DNA from 4 places in the Lysinibacillus sp. 2017 genome. Region 1 is predicted to be linked to each of the others. Evidence: riboswitches for the same ligand, from Rfam matches in the RefSeq annotation. Region 1 holds a riboswitch; each other region holds the start of a gene.
What was found. Region 1 has a riboswitch for S-adenosylmethionine ahead of DCE79_RS09815 (Na+/H+ antiporter NhaC family protein). Riboswitches for the same ligand answer to the same signal wherever they lie in the genome.

Region 1 (4,171 bases):
TAACTATTTGAACATATACCCACAGCTGTTCGGCCTGCAGCATAAAGTCCAAGGGAGCGGGTAAGCATTAATTATTCATATCTGTTAAACCTGGACTATGCTCATTTGGCATGACGGGCATAGTTGGTACAGGAAAACCTTCAGGGGGAGGCGTTACATTAAGTTGGCCACCATTTCTGCTAGGCGTTTGTCCTTGAATGATTTCACTCATTCGCGTAGGATCTAATCTGAAGTTGAATTGAATATTATGGTAACCCATGTCAACAAATTTTCGACATTCAGGATATTTATTAATATCGTAATTCGGAACGGGGAATAGTTTGCCCCAATCAACACCTAATGTTTCAAGCGCTTTTGCGAAGGCATTTTGATGCGCGTTATCTCGAACAATTAAAAATGCTAATGTTTCTCTGAAGGTTTGGTTGGAACTCATTTCGTAAATACGTGTCTTTTGAAGTACGCCCGTTGATTCTAATACTAGATTGTCGAGTAAATCTGCAATGAGGTTCCCGTGAGCATAAACCCAAGAACCATTCCAAGGATTTCCCGCAGCATCAACAGGTAACGAGGATTGAGCGCCAACAATATAATGATGTGGGTTTGCGTGGCGGACAGCATCATCTAAAGGAGACTGGTCTGCACCGCTATTTCCAGGTGCAACAGATTCCCCTGAATCATTTAATAATTGATTGATTGTATTTTGTACGAGTTCAACATGAGCAATTTCCTCTAAGAAAATGCCTCGTAGTAAATCGCGATATTGCGTTTCTTTGCCTCTAAAATTGGAACTTTGGAAAAAATACTGCATCATCGTTCGCATTTCGCCATAATGACCACCAAGAATCTCTTGCATAACACGAGCTGCTTGTGGGTCAGGTTTATCGGGTTTAATAATATTTATTAACTCTTCTTTGTAATAATACATAGTGTGCCCTCGATTCTAAGAAATTTTTGAATGTATATTAATTTGCCGCAAAGTTTATCCACTTCACTGGACATAGTATAAGCAAATAGAGCAAATTCATTCCTTGTTAACCATTCAAAAGTGTTTTGTATCTAGTTCTCAGACTTTTTCAAAATTTTAAAAAAGCCCTCACCGCAATTACTATGCGAATGAGAGCTTGTGTACACTAAGCACGTATTTTTTTAGCTTTTGGATAACCAATGAGTATTGCGATAACGCCACAAACTGCAATAAACATTGAATAATACGCATATTGCATCATCGTGATTGGCGAAATGCCAGCGACACCAGCGGCAACTAAAAATTGTGCACCATATGGGATTAATCCTTGTACTGCACAAGAGAATATATCGATAATACTCGCTGATTTTCGTGGCTCAATATCATATTGAGTGGCAATATTTTTTGCGAGAGGGCCAGCAATTAAAATCGCAATTGTATTATTGGCAGTCGATAAATCCGTTAAGCTCACTAAACCAGCCATTGCAAACTCTGCATCTTTTTTAGATTTGATTTTGCGAGTGGCCAATTGCAAGATAAAATCAATACCCCCATTATGCTTGATGACTTCAACCATTCCTGCAATAAGAATCGCTAAAAAGGCCATTTCAAACATACCAGCCATCCCATCGCCAGCTGCTTGCACAAGGCTCATGACATTATAACTACCATCAATTAGTCCAATAATGCCTGCAATACCAATACCACAAGCCAAAACAAGAAATACATTAAGACCTGCTAATGCAAAAATAATGACGAAAATATAAGGGATAATTTTAATCCACTCAAAGGTTTCATACGTAATTTGAGCGTTTGAGTTCATCGTCATAAACATTAAAATGACACATGTGACAATAGCCGCTGGTAATACAATGAGGAAGTTCACTTTAAATTTATCCTTCATTTGTGCACCTTGTGTACGAACGGAAGTAATCGTCGTATCTGAAATAAACGATAAATTATCGCCAAACATAGCACCACCAATAATCGTCGCCATGAGTAACGCAAGTGAAAGATCTGTTTGCTCACCGATACCTACACCAATTGGAGCAATGGCAACGATTGTCCCGACAGAGGTTCCCATCGCAAGGGATATAAAACAAGCAATCACAAATAAGCCAACAACAAGTAAATTTTGCGGAGCGATGGAAAGGGCAAAGTTAACAGTAGCATCAACAGCACCCATTCCTTTTGCCGTTTCAGAAAAGGCACCTGCTAATAAGAAAATCAGTACCATTAGCATGACATTTGAATTGCCGGCACCCTTACAAAAAATATCGACCTTTGTTGAAAGGGATTCTTTACGATTCATGGCTAATGCGACAGCACCAGAAATCGCAATCGCTATAATGACAGGGAACGCATAAAAGTCGTCTAATAAAATGCCTGATCCGATAAATAACACTAAAAACACTACAAATGGGAGTAACGCCCATGGATTACCTTTTTTCATACAAACCTCCAACATCTTTTCCTTCAAATCAAGTCCAAGCACACAAAAAAGTCTCTCCTTAAACGAACAAGAAGAGACCTACATTACGGAAAACCTCAGCTTATCTTTCAAGTGCGTACTTGCTGGATTTGGCACAGTAACTACATTCGTTCCGCTGCCGAGATTTCATAGGGCCAGTCCCTCCATCTCTCATGATAAGAAGTTAATCATATTATTTTTTTCAAAGTAAGAACTACAATATATGATTTTCGATAAATTGTCAATAAATTATTATTGTTGGATATTATTTTGATGTTTACTGGTGATGAAGGCCAAAAGTTTGATGCAATTTTAACATATTTTGGTTTATCATCTAAAATGAACTATCATAAAGAAAAAGAGCAATCACTCCTAGTTACGTATAAATGACTGCATTAGTGCGAATAAGGATAAAAAAGTTTGAAATTTTAACCTAAAACGATAAACTAAGTTTAGAAACATAAAGGGGATTAGATATATGAAAATTGAAGATTGGCTAAATAATGAAACGTCGGCGATTGCAAAAGAATTAACGGAATACGACGAAAAGCATATGGAAGTTGAAAAAACGATTGGCTTTACGGGACGCGATAAAATTCAGGGAATTTTAAAAAACTTCCATCAAATCATTTTTCCAAAGATCTATCACCAAGGAGGAAGCGATAAGACGCGTACACTGACGGATGTTACAAATAATATTCGTAAGTCTGCATTAGATTTGCGTGATCTGATTGAAAAGGTATTAATCTACCAAAATAATGACAACTGTGATGGACAATGCGGCGAAAGAGCCGATCAGGTTGTTATGAAGTTAATAGAAAGCTTCCCTAAAATTCGCGAAATGATTCAAACCGATATTCATGCTGCCTACAATGGTGACCCAGCTGCAACGTCAACAGAGGAGATTTTACTAAGCTATCCATCTGTTCGCGCGGTCTTCATTCACCGTATCGCACACGAGCTATATAAATTAGATGTAACGATTGTGCCGCGTATTATGTCAGAATATGCACATCAGTTAACAGGAATCGATATTCACCCAGGCGCATCAATCGGTCATTCGTTCTTCATTGACCACGGTACAGGTGTTGTTATCGGGGAAACATGTACGATTGGTAATAACGTAAAAATCTATCAAGGTGTGACACTTGGAGCACTAAGCTTCCCACTTGATGAAAATGGCAATCCAATCAAAGGCATTAAACGTCATCCAAACATCGAGGATAATGTCGTTATTTATGCGGGTGCCACAATTTTAGGCGGTAAAACGACAATCGGTCATGATACTGTACTTGGAAGTAACATTTGGCTAACCAACACCGTGCCACCATATTCACGTGTCTACAACTCACAGCCATCACCGAATATTAGCATTAGTAAAGAATATGTAGCGGATTATGAAATCTAAACAGAATAAGCCAGTGAAGCGGAACTTAATCCGACTTCTCTGGCTTTTTTATTATTTTGTATAAATTTTAATGATAGTTGGATGTCTGTGTTCGCGTACGCTTTAGGTGAATAGATCCTACTTTGTAATATAACTCGTTGTTATGCTAACAGAAAGTATAGTAAGAATGGAAAGTAAAAAAGTCTCGGAGGATAATAATAGACCACCACATATAACCACAAAAGCATCAATGATTAAAATATATATCCCTACATTAATCCCTGTTTTATCACATAAAAACTGGGCAATAAAATCTGTGCCGCCTGTACTTGTCTGAAATAGCAACATC
Region 2 (4,171 bases), 1.5 Mb from region 1:
AAGTATGCAATGGTTGGCCCTGGTTTTTTGCTATCCTTTACGGCATAAAAGCTTGTTTCATGGCCTGCCACAGCTGTTTCTACTTCAAAATTAGCGTCGCGTAATACTTGAACGAGCTGTTCACTGGCGAAGAATTCTTTGTTGCCGATTTCTGGATTCGCATGAATTGCTTTACTTACCGTAATATATTTTTCCTTATTTTGTTGAATTGATTGTGAAATACGTGCACTGCCGTCAACTGTAATTGTCATTTTAAAATCCCCCTTATTTAGAAATCTCTTTTAACTCTTTGAATGTAGTTTGTAATTCATCATTTGATAAAATCGTTATAACTTGGCCACCTTTTGTATCTTCTTTGATGGCTTTTTCAATTTCTTCTGTATGGTAGGCTTCAATAATTTTCTGATATACTTCATTGTCTTTATCTTCTGCACGTGCAGCAATAATGTTGACATATGGGAAGACACTTTCATCCTCACTTAACTCACGGTAAATTGGATCTTCCCCTGGGTTAAGACCAGCTTGACCAGCAATCCCGTTATTAATGATAGCGGCCGTTACATCTGGTAATACGTGTGGTGTTTGTTGAGCTGTCATTGGAATGATGTCTAAGTTTAATTTGTTTGCTGTAATTTTTGTTGGATCCCCAAATAATCCGAAGTCGTCTGCTAGTTCTATAAATCCTGCTGATTCTAATAAACGTAATGCACGTGCTTGGTTTGATGCATCGTCAGGAATGGCAATTTTGTCGCCTTCTTTAATTTCATTGATATCTGTAATTTTTTTTGAATATAACCCAAGTGGTGCAAACACGGTAGAGCCTAATGGAATTAAATCGTTGCCACTTTCATTTGTATAGCTAGCTAAAAATGAAATGTGTTGGAATGCATTTAAATCAACATCGCCATGTGCTAATGCGTTGTTTGGTAAGATGTAGTCTTCAAATTCAACTAATTCAATTTCGATGCCTTCTTTAGCCAATTTTTCTTTTAAGATTGGCCATTGTGCACCATCTGCACCGTTGACACCAATTTTTACTACGCTGCTTTCCTCATCTCCGCAGGCTGCTAAGGTAAATATTGCTAATGCTGTGAATACTAAAAATAATAATTTTTTCATGAATGATTTGCTCCTATCGTCTTAATATTTTTTTTGCTAATGCGTTGCCTAACCATTGTGCAAGTTGTACAAGAATAATTAATATAATGACGGTGACGATCATGACACTTGTATCGAATCGTTGGTAACCGTAAGTGATTGCGATATGACCTAAACCACCTCCACCAACTGTTCCTGCTACTGCTGAAAAGTCGATTAAACTAATTGTGACGAATGTTAAACCTAAAATTAGAGGTCCAAGTGCTTCAGGGATTAACACCGTAAAAATAATTTGAAACGGGCTGGCTCCCATTGCTTTTGCTGCCTCTATAACACCGGGGTCAATACCAATAAGATTTGTTTCCACAATTCGTGCAATCCCAAATGCAGAAGCAATGGTCATTGGAAAGACGGCTGCGGATGTTCCAATTGTGGTCCCCATTACTAAGCGTGTGAGAGGGGATATAGCCACTAAGAAAATAATAAATGGAACAGGTCGAATAATATTAATTAAGATATTTAGTAAGTTAAATGTAATTTTGCTTTCAAGAATATTGTTTTCTCTTGTAACAAATAAAAGTAAACCTAGCGTTATACCAAGAATTGAACCGAAAAGAAGCGTTAAAATGACCATAAAAAGTGTTTCACCTGTTGCTTCTGCAATCCTCGGCCAAAATGTATTCCAATCAACCTTCATTTAATAAAACCTCCTCTACTTCTACAATTTGTGAAAGTTCTTCTATTACATAGTTCACTTGTGCATCATTACCTTTAAATGAAACGAGAAGATTGCCAAACATTTTATTTTGCAATTCTCGTACCGATCCGTAAATGATATTGAACGGTACTTGATGTTTTTGTGTAATTTCAGAAAGTAATGGGTTATGAGTTAATGAGCCTTTAAATAATATTCGGTATAAATGTTGTCCACCAGATTGCTTCCATTCTTTTAAAATGTGTTCGGATGGCATATCTTGATGTACAGATTGGATAAAGCGTTGTGTTGTCGGATGTTGTGGTTGGGTGAAAACGTCGTAGACATTGCCACTTTCAATGACCTGTCCATTTTCCATAACAGCAACACGATTACAAATCGTTTGGATGACATGCATTTCATGTGTAATTAGTAAGACAGTAATCCCGAGTTCTTCATTCACGCGTTTTAATAATCTCAATATATCCGCTGTTGTTTCAGGATCTAGCGCGGAAGTTGCTTCATCGCAAATTAAAATATCAGGGTTTGTAGCAAGTGCACGAGCGATTCCGACTCGCTGCTTTTGTCCGCCTGATAATTGTTCTGGGTAATCCTTTGCTTTTTCAGATAACCCAACAAACTTTAATAATTCTGCAGTTCTTCGCTCAATCTCACTTTTGGATTTGCCTGCAAGTTTTAATGGATAAGCGATATTTCCTGCTACAGTACGCGAGGTCATTAAGTTAAAGTTCTGGAAAATCATTCCGATGTTTCGTCGCAATTGACGAAGCTCTTTTTGAGAAATTTTCGCTAAGTCCGTACCGTTAACGGTAATGGAGCCGGTTGTTGGCTGTTCTAGAGAATTAACTAATCGCAGTAACGTACTTTTTCCTGCGCCACTAAAACCGATAATGCCAAAAATATCTCCTTTATGTACCGTTAAATTTACATTTTTAACAGCGTGCACTTCACGGTCTTTCATTTTGAATGTCTTTGATATATTTGAAAATTCGATCATTTAAAAACCTACTTTCATTCCCTTGCAAAAGTTATTTTTAAAACAAAAAAACCTCTCGTATCATAAAAAATAAGATACGAAAGGTTGAATAGACTTCATCACTTTTGATCTTATCTTCCAAGTTTACACTTGCAGGATTTGGCACAATGCTAAAATAGCTGTTGCCGAGACTTCAAAGGGCCTGTCCCTCCATCTCTCTTGATAAGAAAATATATTCAGTTGCGTTTGATATGTTCTTAATCTTAAATCCAAGTAATTCTATTGTCAATAACTATATTTAAATTTTCAGAAAAAATTTTTTTTAAGATGTTATTATTAAAGTTCATGATGAAACTAATTTGAAGGTAGGAACATGGAACGGATAAATTAGTAAAAATGAGGGTAATTATAATAAAATATAAGATAATAGTTCATTGAAAAGGAGGAATAAAGATGAATCCATGGCTTTTAGCTACCGTTATTATTTTAATCGTTGCAGTCGTTGCTTTAGTTGGATGTATTGCAGTCGTTGTTGTCCCGCTAAAAAATACGATTACAATTATTTTGTCACATGTAGAGGGGATTCAAAAGCAGCTAAACGGAGTTCAAACGCAAACAACGGCACTTACGTCAACGGTGGACCGAATGAAAACGGATATTGACTATAAGAAAACATCGTTTCAAGCTCTTGTCCAATCGGTAAAAGATTCAGGAAATATGTTAAATGAAGTGTCTGAGTCTACACAAAAAGCGACGCTAGCCATTGTGAAGAATGTTCAAAACGATGCACAAAAGCAAGCGGAAGTCGAGCAATGGACGAACATCGCGATGGGCTTTTTAAATCGAAAAGCGCAGTAATAGTAAACAAAAAACGCTTCGTCTAATTATATAATCGACGAAGCGTTTTGGTTTTACTCTAATACATCTTCATAGTTAGGATTTTTGGTGAATTGTGCCTTCGCAAATGGACAAAGTGGAACGATTTTTTTGCCGTTTTCTCGTGCAAACTCAACAAAAGTTTTCACCATTTCTTGTCCAACACCACGACCACGTGCCTCATCGGCAACACCTGTATGATCAATAATGAAAAATTGGTCACTAGACTTAACGAAGGTCATCTCCCCAAGCTCTTTACCATTCTCTGTAGCAATTACACGTTTTTCCTCAATTAAAATTTGCAATGGTTTATCCCTCTTTTCGAATATATTGAAGTGCTCCAGATGACGGCAGCTACTTCATCGGTTGATGCAGCGTCTGCAATAATCCACGGCTTTCGCTTTGTATCAAAAACATTAGGACTCCCACGGACACAATTTCCTGAACGCTCACAAATATCGGTAAAAAATACATCGATATGATCGCCAATGTATTTTCGGTAACCT
Region 3 (4,171 bases), 1.8 Mb from region 1:
CGGTCTTGGTGCAACACCAAACGCCATGGCAAATATGGCAGCCGTTGTATCAAAATTTGGTCCTTCACGTAAAGCGTTTTTAATCGTTCCAATCGTTGGTGCCTTCTTAATCGACGTCTTCGGTGTACCGATTATTATTACGACAATTAATTTATTCAAATAATCTAATAAGCCCGAGTTTCTATTAAGTAGAAACTCGGGCTTATTTAATTAACAAATTCATCAACACAATGGCCAAAATAAAAAACATTAGTGAGGGGGATCACTAATGTTTTGGGTATATTTTATACTGCTACGTTTACAAGTTGGTAATTGCGTAAACGATGGGCAGTTAAAACTTTTTTCATAATAATCTCTTCTTTAGCTGTGAAGTTTGGCACCGCGAATGGGCGTTGCACTAACTGGAACTCACCATATTTTAAAAACCACTCTTTTGCCGGCTCTAAAAGATGGGCTGCTCCGTGCTCTTTATATTCCTCCGCTACTTCTCTTACAGTGTAGCCTGATGTCGCAAGATTATGAGTTGCTTCTGAGAAAGCACTGTGCCCAAACACTTTGTGCCACATTAAGTTCATATCTGCTAAGATTTGCTGGATGCCACAAGCATTCACAAATTCCTTTGCATCATTTAATTCATATATGGCGTAAGCTGCAATATTTTGTGCACTATATACGTTTCCCATGTCGAACAACTCCTTTTCTTTACGTTTTATTATCCCTATTGTATTACTTGGTTTTAATCTTGTCAATAAAACTTATACAAATAGTAGGGATTAATTTTTGTAAAATTCGCTCCCTTTTCGAATGGGAAATGGTGAGCGAGTTTCTTCTATATTAATTAAATATACTTCGGCATATTTGCGTCTGAATTCGGTTTGTGATTGCACAAATAACTCTTTACTGAATTCGAAGAAATTAAGCGTTCGTTTCTACTTCTATTTGAGTAGCTACTTTTGCTAATGCTTGCTCTAAATCAGCAATAATATCTTCAACAGCCTCTAGGCCAATCGATAAGCGAATGAGCTCTTCCGAAACGCCTGCTATTTTTAATTCTTCTACTGACAGTTGTTGATGCGTTGTTGATGCTGGGTGAATGATTAATGACCGAGCATCCCCTACGTTGGCTACGTGCGAGAATAATTCTACGTTATCAATCACCTCTCGCCCTGCTTCACGTCCACCTCTAATACCGAATGTAATAATTGAGCCGAAGCCATTTTTTAAATACTTCTTAGCTAAATCATGCGTTGCAAATTCTTCAAAGCCGTTGTAGTTTACATATTCCACAGATGGGTGGTTTTTTAAATATTCCGCTACTTTTTGTGCATTTTCATTATGACGAGTAATACGCAAATGAAGCGTTTCTAATCCTTGTAAAAAGTTAAATGCTGCGTCCGCTGATAAAGTTGGACCGAAATCACGTAATAATTGAACGCGTAATTTTGTGGCAAATGCAGCCCCTGCAGCATCAATTCCGTAACGAATACCATGATAAGAAGCGTCCGGCTCTATAAAACCTGGGTGTTTTCCTTTCGTCCAATCGAACTTCCCTGCATCGACAACGATTCCGCCGATTGTCGTACCATGCCCACCAATCCACTTGGTTGCGGAATGAATGACAACGTCTGCACCAAATTCAATGGGGTTACTGCCAAAAGGTGAAGCAAATGTGCTATCAATCAATAATGGGAGATCGTTTTCATGTGCGATATCCGCTACAGCTTCAATATCTAATACTGTCAAACTTGGGTTGCCGATAATTTCTGCGTATACCGCCTTCGTTTTATCGGTAATCGCTTTTCTGAAGTTTTCTGGATCTGACTCATCAACAAATTTCACTGTGATGCCGTAACGTGGTAACGTAGTCGCAAATAAATTGTACGTGCCTCCATAAAGTGAACCTGCCGCAACAATTTCATCACCAGCACCCGCTAAATTTAAAATCGAAAATGCGACTGCTGCTGCACCAGATGAAAGTCCAACCGCTGCTGTCCCACCTTCTAATTGCGCAACACGCTCTTCAAATACCGCTACTGTAGGATTCATAATACGCGAATAAATATTACCTGTTTCTTCTAAAGCAAATAGACGTTGCGCATGAGCAGTGTCTTCAAAAGCATAAGCCGTCGTACGATAAATTGGTACGGCTATCGCACCCGTTACGGGATCAGCCTTTTGTCCCCCGTGCAGTAATACTGTTTCTGGTCGTAAATTTGTCATTGTTTTGCCTCCTAAAATGTATTCGATGGTGAAATCGGTGTATTTTGAGGAGGATTTTTTGAGAAAACTAAAAAACCCTCTTCAGTTAAGAAGAGGGTCCCGCAAATGAGCAAGTTTTCCTCCTCTTATCTTTCAAAGTGCAGAATGCACTTTGTAGGATGTAGCACCTTAGTCAGTTGATCACTCACTGGTTGCCGGACTTTCATAGGGCCTATTCCCTCAGTCGCTCTTGATAAGAGTATGTGATTTATGTTCCATCGTTGTTTCACAGTATAAAACAATGCAAAATGATTCGTCAACTTAAATTTTTAATTTTCTGAATTCAATTTATTATAAATTCCCTATTGTGTTATTTTATTGCTAATAATGCCAAAAATTCTCTATTTAACGCAACTGAATTGCTATTTTAATTTCCACAAAAAATTACATTTCAATTATCTAACAATAATAAAATTCACCAAATATTAACAGTTTTAAAACACCTAAATGCTATAATAATTATGACAAATACCTTTTATTTACATGACTCATACATATCAAAGTGTTTTCCTACATCGTTATGTAATATTAGAAATTTTGTCTCTTAACTTTATTCTAAGAAAACATTCAACACCTAATTTATTATCGTTTTTAAAAATTACTATACACAAGGGGGAATTTTTATGGCAACAGAAAAAACGTCAAAACGTAATTTAAAGCCACTTTGGATTATTTTAGCCTTTGTCGCATTGATTACAATCATACTTTTACCGAATAACGGAGACCTTCCCGTTGTTGGTCAACGCGCATTAGCGATTTTAGCATTTGCTGTTATTTTATGGGTAACAGAAGCAGTAACCTATCCTGTCAGCTCAGCAATGATTTTAGCGGCAATTGCCGTACTTTTAGGGTTAGCACCAAGTATGGAAGATCCTTCTGTACAAATGGGGACAAGCAATGCATTAAAATTAGCATTAGGTGGATTTAGTAACTCTGCCGTTGCATTAGTAGGTATGGCGTTATTTTTAGCAGCTGCTATGCAAATTACAAACTTACATAAGCGTATTGCCTTATGGGTTTTATCATTAGTTGGTACAAAAACAAAAGCACTTGTATTTGGTGCAATTTTAGTAGCCATCGTGTTAGCATTCGTTGTACCAAGTGCGACTGCTCGTGCTGGTGCCGTTGTGCCAATTCTTTTAGGAATTGTTGCAGCGTTTGGTTTATCAAAGGAAAGTAAGCTTGCTGCATTATTAGTAATTACAGCAACACAAGCCGTTTCCATTTGGAACGTTGGTATTAAAACGGCTGCTGCACAAAACTTAGTAGCGCTAGGCTTCATTAATACAGAATTTGGTGTAGATATTTCTTGGGGCGAGTGGTTCATGTATGCAGCGCCATTCTCAGTAATTATGTCGATTGTCTTATTCTTCGTCATGACTAAATTAATCAAACCCGAAACAGACAATATTTCAAGTGGTAAAGATATCATCCGCAAACAATTAGCGGAACTTGGGCCACTAAAACGTAAGGAAATCACATTAATCATTACATCACTTGTATTATTATTCTTTTGGGCAACAGAAGGAAAATTACATCCATTTGATACAACAACAATCACGATTTTAGCAATTGCTTTCTTATTAACACCTAAAGTTGGTGTATATACTTGGAAAGAAGCTTCTAGCCGTATCGACTGGGGTACACTAATCGTATTCGCAGTAGGTATTTCATTAGGTTCAACACTTTTAAGTACAAAAGGTGCTGCTTGGTTATCGGATACAATCTTCGGTTCACTTGGTCTAGATTCTATGCCAATTTTAGCAACGATCGCATTAGTAACGGTATTCAACATCGTGATTCACCTTGGTTTCGCATCTGCAACAAGTCTTGCATCTGCGTTAATCCCAGTATTTATCGCACTTGCTATGAGCTTACCAATGCCTGTTGAAAACCAAATCGGATTCGTTAT
Region 4 (4,171 bases), 790 kb from region 1:
TCGTATGATTTATCCATACAAAGATAAAACTCCATCGATTCATCCTTCTGCTTTTATTGCAGATTATGCAACGATTACAGGTGACGTAACAATCGGTGCCGAAACTACAATTTGGTTCAATACCGTCATACGTGGCGATGTCAACAAAACAATTATTGGTGACCGTGTTAGTGTTCAAGATTTATCTTGTCTCCACCAGAGCCCAGCATTTCCATTAATTATTGAAGACGAAGTAACAATTGGTCATCAAGTAACATTACATAGCTGCACAATAAAGAAACGTGCACTAATTGGCATGGGTTCCATCATTTTAGATGGTGCTGAAATTGGGGAAGGCGCATTTATCGGTGCAGGTAGCCTTGTACCGCCAGGAAAAGTCATTCCTCCAAATATGCTAGCAATGGGACGCCCTGCAAAAGTCGTACGCGAAGTGACAGCGGAAGATCGTGCAGATATGGACCGGATTATTCGTGAATATGTAGAAAAGGGACAATATTATAAATCCTTACAAAAGTAATTGTGAAATAACACTCTTACTAAAAAATGTATTTCTTCCTATTTATATAATGAATTTTTTTCAAGTCAAAAATAAAAAAAGGAGCGGTGTCAACGATATGTCGACCACTGCTCCTTTTCTTTTTTTATTATAGGCCTGCTTTTTCTTTTAAAGCTGCTGCCTTATCTGTATTTTCCCAAGGAACATTTATATCTGTACGACCGAAGTGACCGTATGCAGCTGTTTGTTTGTAAATCGGACGACGCAAGTCAAGCATTTTAATAATCCCTGCTGGACGTAGGTCAAATAATTCACGAACCCACTCAACGATTTTACTTTCAGCAACTTTACCAGTACCGAATGTATCTACAGCAATCGATACGGGTTGAGCTACACCAATTGCATAGGCAAGTTGTACTTCCGCGCGATCTGCTAAGCCAGCTGCTACGATATTTTTTGCAACATAACGAGCTGCATAGGCTGCCGAACGGTCAACTTTTGTTGCATCTTTACCTGAGAATGCACCGCCACCATGACGTGCATAACCACCGTAAGTGTCGACAATAATTTTACGTCCTGTAAGACCTGCATCTCCTTTAGGACCACCGATTACGAAACGACCAGTTGGATTGATGAAGTATTTTGTTGCTTCATCTAAAAGCTCTGCTGGTACAACTTCTGCGATTACGTATTTTTTCATATCCGCTTGAATTTGTTCTAATGTTGCTTCTTCATCGTGTTGTGTTGAAATAACAATTGTATCTACACGTAAAGGAACATTATTTTCACCATACTCGATTGTCACTTGTGTTTTACCATCTGGACGTAAGTAATCTAATGTACCGTTTTTACGCACTTCTGTTAAACGGCGTGCTAATTTGTGTGCTAATGAAATCGGCATTGGCATTAATTCAGGTGTTTCATTACAAGCGTAACCGAACATTAAACCTTGGTCACCTGCTCCAATTGCTTCTAACTCTTCGTCCGTCATTGAACCTTCACGTGCTTCTAATGCTTGGTCAACACCTTGTGCGATATCAGGAGATTGTTCTCCCACCGCTACAAGTACTGCTAAGTTTTCAGCATCAAAGCCGTATTTACCACGTGTGTAGCCAATTTCTGCTACAGTATCACGGATAATTCCTTTCATATCCACATAAGTTGTTGTTGTAATTTCACCAGAAACTAATACTAAGCCTGTTGTTACCGTTGTTTCACAAGCTACACGTGCGTTTGGATCTGCTGCTAAAATGGCATCTAAAATAGCATCTGAAATTTGGTCACAAATTTTATCTGGATGTCCTTCCGTTACACTTTCTGATGTAAACAGTCGACGATTTGTCATGTCATTTCCTCCTAATTCACTTTGGCAATTGTTTTTTGTTTTGATACGGTACTCATTACCCATGTCCGTTTATATAGTAATAGTATAAACGCCAAGCTTTGTTTGCTTTAACACGAGGTTTTGAAAGGCTATAAATTTAACTCTATCTTAAATCTATTCGCGATTTTTAAATCAAAATAAAAAAATCCTTTCACTCATTACCGCGCTCATCACGCGTGAGGAAAGGATTAATATGCTTCGTTACCTTTCACTCTTATCGTTCAAGGGTTATTTTGCCCTTGCATCAGGTTGGCACCAACACGTTAACATAACGCAGGTTGCCGGGTTTCAAAGGGCCTGCCCCTCCACCAGCTCGGGATAAGAGTATCCGTTCATTAAACAATCTTACGTAAAAACGGATTTTATGTCAACCAATTTTGTCTTAATTATTACAGTTAGAAAATCCATTAAAAATAATTCATAATTAGTATAGATTATTAATATCAATGTGTTATACTATTTTTGAATTAACAAACAACTCCCCTACACAAGGGAATACTATAAAAAAGGATGGTATTTAATCGATGAATTCGGTAGAAATTGCTAACGAGCTGAAAGAACTTTTAAACGGGGAAAATATTCAAACACAACTATCAGTTCCACAATTAGTTGAAAAAGCGACATCACGTGGAGAAGCAATGTTAACTGTTGACGGTGCTTTACGTGCTGAAACAGGCAAATATACTGGCCGTTCTCCTAAAGATAAATACATGGTTGAAGAAGACGGTTCTAAAGATAAAATTAACTGGGGTAAAATTAACCGTCCAATCTCATCAGAAGTATTCGACAAATTATATGTAAAAGTCATTAACTACTTAAAAGAGTGCGATGAATTATTCGTGTTCAACGGCTTTGCAGGTGCAGATATAGATTCTCAACTATCAATTAAAGTAATTAACGAATATGCTTGGCATAACCTATTTTGTCATCAATTATTCATCCGTCCAACAGCAGAGGAATTAGCTTCTCATGTAGCTGATTTCACAATCGTTGCTGCTCCAAACTTTAAAGCAAATCCAGAGGTAGATGGTACAGCTTCAGAAACATTTATCATCACTTCTCTTGAAAAGAAAATTATTTTAATCGGTGGTACTGAGTACGCTGGTGAAATGAAAAAATCAATCTTCGGTATTATGAACTATTTATTACCAGAGCAAGGCATCTTCCCAATGCACTGTTCAGCTAACGTTGGCGAAGAAGGCGACGTTTCATTATTCTTCGGTTTATCAGGTACTGGTAAAACAACTTTATCAGCAGATGCTGACCGTAAATTAATTGGGGATGACGAGCACGGTTGGTCTGACAATGGCGTATTCAATATTGAAGGTGGTTGCTATGCAAAAACAATCAACCTTTCAAAAGAAAAAGAACCAGAAATCTACAATGCTATTCGCTTCGGTGCTGTTTTAGAAAACGTTGCAGTAAATCCAGAAACGCGTGTATGTGATTACGATGACGGTTCATTAACTGAAAATACGCGCGTTGCATACCCAATCGATTACATCGATAATATTGTATTACCATCAGTAGCAGGTCACCCAAAAACAATCATTTTCTTAACTGCGGATGCATTTGGTGTATTACCTCCTGTTTCTAAATTAAATAAAGAACAAGCAATGTATCACTTCTTAAGTGGTTTCACTTCTAAATTAGCTGGTACAGAGCGTGGCGTTACGGAGCCAGAACCAGTATTCTCTACATGCTTCGGTTCACCGTTCCTACCACTTCCTGCAACAGTTTATGCTGAGCAATTAGGTAAGAAAATTGACGAGCACGGTTCACAAGTATTCTTAGTAAACACTGGTTGGACTGGTGGCGAATACGGTGTAGGTAGCCGTATGAAACTTTCTTATACTCGTGCAATGGTACGTGCTGCAATCGAAGGTAAATTAAACGACGTTGAAACAACTCAAGATGCTGTATTTGGATTAAATATCCCAGTAGCCATTGAAGGTGTTCCATCTGAAGTATTAAACCCTCGTGATGCATGGGCAGACAAAGCAGCTTACGACAAAAAAGCATCTGAGCTAGCTGGTCTATTTAAAAACAACTTTACGAAATTCGTTAATGTTGACGAAGATATCGTGAAAAAGGGTGGTCCATTAGCTTAATTGCTAATTGGTTGATTCCGACATAATGTTTATTTACTAAACTTCACCATATTTCATATCATACGAAAAGGGATGTAGCGTAAGTCTTCACTTACATTACATCCCTTTTCCATTTATGTTACTGTTGCTTCATCCACTGACATAAGTTATGAACAGTCGCTCGATTTAATTTTGGTGGGT

Region 2: another riboswitch for S-adenosylmethionine. It lies ahead of DCE79_RS17375 (methionine ABC transporter ATP-binding protein); the one in region 1 lies ahead of DCE79_RS09815 (Na+/H+ antiporter NhaC family protein).
Region 3: another riboswitch for S-adenosylmethionine. It lies ahead of DCE79_RS01355 (O-acetylhomoserine aminocarboxypropyltransferase/cysteine synthase family protein); the one in region 1 lies ahead of DCE79_RS09815 (Na+/H+ antiporter NhaC family protein).
Region 4: another riboswitch for S-adenosylmethionine. It lies ahead of metK (methionine adenosyltransferase); the one in region 1 lies ahead of DCE79_RS09815 (Na+/H+ antiporter NhaC family protein).

What each region holds. Positions count from the first base shown of each region.
Region 1 covers NZ_CP029002.1:2,046,779-2,050,949, reverse strand. The annotation lists gene DCE79_RS18510 (hypothetical protein) at 1-68, opposite strand, end outside; gene DCE79_RS09820 (manganese catalase family protein) at 68-925, opposite strand; gene DCE79_RS09815 (Na+/H+ antiporter NhaC family protein) at 1,131-2,417, opposite strand; SAM riboswitch class I at 2,515-2,618, opposite strand; gene epsC (serine O-acetyltransferase EpsC) at 2,914-3,843, shown strand; gene DCE79_RS09805 (YitT family protein) at 3,961-4,171, opposite strand, start outside.
Region 2 covers NZ_CP029002.1:3,553,890-3,558,060, reverse strand. The annotation lists gene DCE79_RS17390 (M20 family metallopeptidase) at 1-251, opposite strand, end outside; gene DCE79_RS17385 (MetQ/NlpA family ABC transporter substrate-binding protein) at 265-1,119, opposite strand; gene DCE79_RS17380 (methionine ABC transporter permease) at 1,133-1,795, opposite strand; gene DCE79_RS17375 (methionine ABC transporter ATP-binding protein) at 1,785-2,810, opposite strand; SAM riboswitch class I at 2,918-3,018, opposite strand; gene DCE79_RS17370 (DUF948 domain-containing protein) at 3,243-3,647, shown strand; gene DCE79_RS17365 (GNAT family N-acetyltransferase) at 3,701-3,970, opposite strand; gene DCE79_RS17360 ((4Fe-4S)-binding protein) at 3,958-4,171, opposite strand, start outside.
Region 3 covers NZ_CP029002.1:294,819-298,989, reverse strand. The annotation lists gene gltS (sodium/glutamate symporter) at 1-163, shown strand, start outside; gene DCE79_RS01360 (hypothetical protein) at 285-683, opposite strand; gene DCE79_RS01355 (O-acetylhomoserine aminocarboxypropyltransferase/cysteine synthase family protein) at 916-2,220, opposite strand; SAM riboswitch class I at 2,343-2,459, opposite strand; gene DCE79_RS01350 (DASS family sodium-coupled anion symporter) at 2,883-4,171, shown strand, end outside.
Region 4 covers NZ_CP029002.1:2,837,718-2,841,888, forward strand. The annotation lists gene DCE79_RS13765 (gamma carbonic anhydrase) at 5-517, shown strand; gene metK (methionine adenosyltransferase) at 645-1,841, opposite strand; SAM riboswitch class I at 2,092-2,205, opposite strand; gene pckA (phosphoenolpyruvate carboxykinase (ATP)) at 2,405-3,991, shown strand; gene DCE79_RS13780 (alpha/beta hydrolase family protein) at 4,110-4,171, opposite strand, start outside.